Regions from separate parts of the Isoptericola sp. NPDC019571 genome, predicted to be linked through region 1. Evidence: riboswitches for the same ligand, from Rfam matches in the RefSeq annotation. Region 1 holds a riboswitch; the other holds the start of a gene.
The links. A riboswitch is a leader RNA that binds a small molecule or an ion and turns the genes downstream of it on or off. The one in region 1 is predicted to bind FMN.
Positions count from the first base shown of each region.

Region 2: linked by a shared signal. The riboswitch ahead of ribD (bifunctional diaminohydroxyphosphoribosylaminopyrimidine deaminase/5-amino-6-(5-phosphoribosylamino)uracil reductase RibD) and the one ahead of pnuC (nicotinamide riboside transporter PnuC) in region 1 are both predicted to bind FMN.

Region 1 covers NZ_JBIRXZ010000006.1:143,184-145,560, reverse strand. The annotation lists gene ACH443_RS12625 (hypothetical protein) at 1-534, shown strand, start outside; gene pnuC (nicotinamide riboside transporter PnuC) at 613-1,332, opposite strand; FMN riboswitch at 1,458-1,601, opposite strand; gene ACH443_RS12615 (TetR family transcriptional regulator) at 1,709-2,377, opposite strand, start outside.
Region 2 covers NZ_JBIRXZ010000007.1:242,640-245,016, reverse strand. The annotation lists gene ACH443_RS14390 (riboflavin synthase) at 1-402, opposite strand, end outside; gene ribD (bifunctional diaminohydroxyphosphoribosylaminopyrimidine deaminase/5-amino-6-(5-phosphoribosylamino)uracil reductase RibD) at 406-1,473, opposite strand; FMN riboswitch at 1,614-1,743, opposite strand; gene ACH443_RS14380 (hypothetical protein) at 1,813-2,377, opposite strand, start outside.

The sequences.
Region 1 (2,377 bases):
GACGACGAGGGCAACGTCGACCTGGACGCCGTCCCGGCGCGCCTCGACGCCCTGGTCGACACGCTCGCGCCGTGGACGGCGGAGTCGCCGCTGCACGGCACCCTGTGGGAGGGGTGGCCGTCTCTGTACGACCGCGGAGGCGGGGTGGGGTCGTCGGGCACCGCCATCATGCTCGCATGGGACCCGGACGGGCCCGAGCCCGCCGCTGAGGAAATCGCCGAGGCGCGGCGCGCCGCGGACGAGGACCTGCTCGCCCGTCTCGTTGCGCGGCCGTCCGCCGACCGGCTCCTGCTGCCCCACCGGGGCTACCACGTGTGGACGGGGGAGCCCCGGTCGGTCGCCGCGCTCATGGGCCTGGTCGACCTGCCCTCGCACGTCTGGCCCGAGCACCGGGAATGGTTCCTCGGGATGCCGATCTACACCGCCGAGGCGGCGCTCGGCGGACCCGCGGACCTGGTGTCCGCCGTCCTCGCCGACGCGCGCCTCGGCGCCCGCGCCGCGGGGCCGGGCACCGAGCTCGACATCGACGACTGAGAGCTCAGCGCGGCATCTCGTCCTCGGCGCGGCAGCTCGAGCTGCCGCGCCGAGCCCGAACTGCCGCGGTGAGCGCCGTCAGGGCGCGACCGCGGGCGTCGTCGCCCCCGCCTGGGCCTGCTCACGCCGGTGCACGCGCCACCACACGAAGAACCCGGTCAGGGTGAAGACGCCGTAGAACACGTACATCAGCGCCGTGGCGTAGTAGCCCGCCGACCAGAGCAGGGGCACTCCCACGACGTCCACTGCCACCCAGACCAGCCAGAACTCGACCCAGCCCTTCGCCATGCCGTACGTGGCGACCAGCGAGCCCATGAAGATCCACGCGTCCGACCACACCGGCTCGTAGGAGCCGAGGGCGCGGAACAGCGGGGTGAGCAGCAGGGTGCCGCCGACCATCACGACGACGATGCCGACGCGCTCCCGCCAGGTCGCCCAGTGGGGGTGCACCGCGGCGCCGCCGTCGGCGGGGATCCTGCCGTCGGCGCGGACCTCCAGGGCGGCACGCTCGGTGCGCCGCCACTGCACCCAGCCGTAGATCGACACGATCAGGAACATCACCTGCCGGCCCGCCTGGCCGAGCATGTCGGCGCGGCTCGAGTCGCCGAACCACGAGCCCATGAAGACCGTGAACAGCACCAGGTTGCCGACGATGCCGACGGGCCACGCCCACACCTTGCGGCGCATGCCGCCGAGCGCGGAGGCGAGGCCGAACAGGTTGCCGACGATCTCGCGCCACGACATGTGCTGGTCGCCGATGGTCAGCGTGGCGTTGAAGAACGCGTCGATCGCGTCCATCGTTCACTCTCCCGGTCCGAGGTGCGGCGTCCGGGGTGAGGGGTCGGCGCTCGCCGCGTCGGGCCCCGTAGGGCCGTCGTCGGCGGCACGACACCCGGCGGCACCCACCCTGACGGGTGCGTGCCGCACGTGCTTCCTCCCATCCGGACTTTGACCGTCGGCCCTGGAATCTCACCAGGTCAGCCGGCCTCTCCCCGCGTCTGCGGGTGGAGGCCGGGTCGCGGGCTGTCACCGCCGGCTCGGAATTTCACCGACCCCGGAGCACGTACGTGCGTGTCTTTCCACCGCCGGAGGTCCCGGCGGCGTCCTGCACAACTCAGGATGCCACAGCGGCATTCCCGGCGGCAGCGTCGTGTCCGGCCGTCTCGACCGGCGGTCAGGCCAGCGCGTCGCGGACGGCGCGCGCGACGTCGTCCGGCCCCGCCCCGGGCTCCAGCACCGTGACCACGACGCGCTTCCCGTCGCCGCCCGTCGCGACCGTCCGGACCTCGCCGGCGGAGGCGACGTCGGTGTCGACGGCAGGGGCGGACGACGGCGCGGAGTCGTCGTCGTGCGGGAACGGGGAGACGGCGGCGCGCCGCAGGTCGGCGAACGCCTCCTCCAGCTCCGGCCGCAGGTCGAGGTGGGGGTTGCGCAGCCAGCGCCGCAGGATCGCGTTGTGCACCGCGACGACGGACGCCGCGAACGCGATCGACATCGTCGTGGTGGACCGGTCGGGCGGCAGCGTGTCACGCAGGTAGGCGGTGAACGCGCGCTCGTAGCGGTGCGTCGTGACCAGCTCGCGGTCGCGCAGCGCGGGCACCTGCTGCAGCAGCTGGTGCCGGGCGATCGACGTCTCGCGCTGGCCCACGTGGTGGTCGAAGACGAGCCGCGCCGCGCGGCAGACCTCGAGGTACGGGTCGGTGGTCGGGTCCCACGCCCGCTCGGGCGCGCGGCCCGACTCCTCGCTGGCCCGCGCCTCGGGCCGGGTCTCCGCGAGCATGACGACGACCTCCTCCAGGAGCAGCTCGTGGTCCGCGAAGACCACGTCCTCCTTGGAGCGGAA
Region 2 (2,377 bases), on a different contig from region 1:
CCGCGCCAGCGCCGGGGGCAGCGCGACGTCGACGACCTCCCACTGCGTGCCCGGCGTGCGGGCGAGCACCGTCCCGACGCCGTCGACGTGGCCCTGCACGACGTGCCCGCCGAACCGTCCGTCCGCCGCGAGCGCGCGCTCGAGGTTGACCGGGTCGCCGGCTCGCCGCCCGCCGAGGCTCGTACGGGCCAGGGTCTCGGCCATGAGGTCGGCGGTCCAGGTGGCGCGGCCGTCGTGCACCCCCGTCTCCGCCACTGTCAGGCAGCAGCCGTCGACGGCGATCGAGTCGCCGAGCCGGACGCCCTCGAGCACGGCGTCGGCGGCGACGGTGAGGCGGGCGCCGTCGGCGTGCTCGCGCACCGCGACGACGGTGCCGAGCTCCTCCACGATTCCGGTGAACATGGCTCAGCGCTCCTTCCGCGGCCGCAGGGCGAGCCGCACGGTGGGGATGTCGGTGGGGTCGTCCGGGTCCCGGGGCAGGACGGCGACATCGAGGAGGTCGAGGCGCGCGGCGTCGGCGAGGGTCCCGATGCCGAGGTCGGCGACGGCCGACGCGCCGACCCCGAGCAGCACAGGCGCGACGTAGGCGACGACGTCGTCGACGAGCCCGGCGCGCCAGAAGGCGGCGGCGAGCGCGGGCCCGCCCTCGAGCAGCACGTGCCGGTGCTCGCGGTACCAGAGCAGCTCCAGCACCTCGTGCGGGTCGTGGGTGCGCAGGTGGATCACGGCCTCGCCGGCCGCCGCGGCGCGCGCGAGCCGGGACGACGCGGGCAGGTCCCGCAGCCCGACGACGACGCGGTCCGGCTGCTGCCCCGTCAGCGGGGCGTGCCGCACGGTGAGGTCGGGGTCGTCGGCGAGCGCGGTACCGGTGCCGACGACGACGGCGTCCGCCCCGGCGCGCAGGCGGTGCACGTCGTGGCGCGCGGCCCGTCCCGTGATCCAGCGCGAGGTGCCGTCGGCGGCCGCGGAGCGCCCGTCGAGCGTGCTCGCGACCTTCCAGGTGACGACGGGACGGCCGAGCTCCTGCGCACGCGTCCAGACGGCGTTGAGCGCGCGCGCCTCGTCCGCCAGCACGCCGCCGACGACCTCGACGCCCGCGGCGCGCAGGCGTGCGGCGCCGCCCGACGCGGCGGGGTTGGGGTCGTGCTGGCCGTGCACGACCCGCGCGACCCCCGCGGCCAGCAGCGCGTCGGCGCAGGGACCGGTGCGGCCGTGGTGGTTGCAGGGCTCGAGCGTGACGACGGCGGTGGTCCCGCGCGCGGCGCCCGGGCCGCGGGACTCGGTCGCGCGGCGCAGCGCCTCGACCTCGGCGTGCGGCGTGCCCGCGCCGCGGTGGAAACCCTCCGCGATCGGAGCACCGTCGGCGTCGAGGAGCACGCACCCGACGCGCGGGTTGGGTCCTCGTGCCGGCCCCTGCGCGGCCAGCTCGAGCGCACGCTGCATCGCGGCGCGCTCTGCCGTGGTGGCGCTCATCCGTCCTGCCCCTGTCGTCCGGTCGCGGACCCCGGGGCAGGAAGGCGGGGTCGGACGTGCTCGCACCGACCGGTCGCGGACGGTCGTCACGAAGGACGACACCGGCCGAGGGGCCGGGGGTCGGACCGGACGGGGAGCCGTCGCGTGCGCTTCCCATCCGGACTTTGACCGTCGGTCCAGGAGTTCCACCTGGTCAACCGGTCACAGGCTGTGACCGGGTCGCGGACTTTCACCGCCGGCTCGGAATTTCACCGACCCCAGAGCACGCGAGCAATTCGCTCGTCATCGCCGACCGTGCCACGCCCCGCGCCCGCGTGGCAAGCCCGAGTGGCGCACGTCTCACCCGCGACCGCGCGCCGTGCGCCGCTCGTCGTCCCGCCCCAGCGCGACGCCGAGAGCGACGAGCACGAGGAGATCCACCACCAGGCCCGCCACCGCCACCCACTGCACCGCGCGGAACGCGAGCAGCTGGGTGACCAGCAGGCTGACGAGGACCCCGCGCCGCACCCACACCGCCCCCGCGCGGTGGTCCCGCGGGCCGACGACGAGCGCCCGCACGACGCACGCCACGGTCGCGGCGACGGCCACGAGGATCCCGACGCCGACCCAGGACGGCACCGCGATCCCGCCGAGCAGCACCCGCAGCGCCACCACGACCGACCCGGCACTGGTGGCGAGCACCGCCACCGTCACGACCGCGGCGGCCCACCGGTGCTCCATCGCCTCGGCGAACCACGCGGACACCCGGACGACCAGCGCCCGGACGGGGTCCGGCACGGTCACGTCGTCGCGCGGCACGGCCTCCACCAGCGCGGCGACCTCCTCCGCCGCCGGCTCGCCGCGGCCCCGCTCCACGAGCGCCCGCGCCTCCTCGCGCTCCGCGTCCGTGAAGCCGCCCGCCACG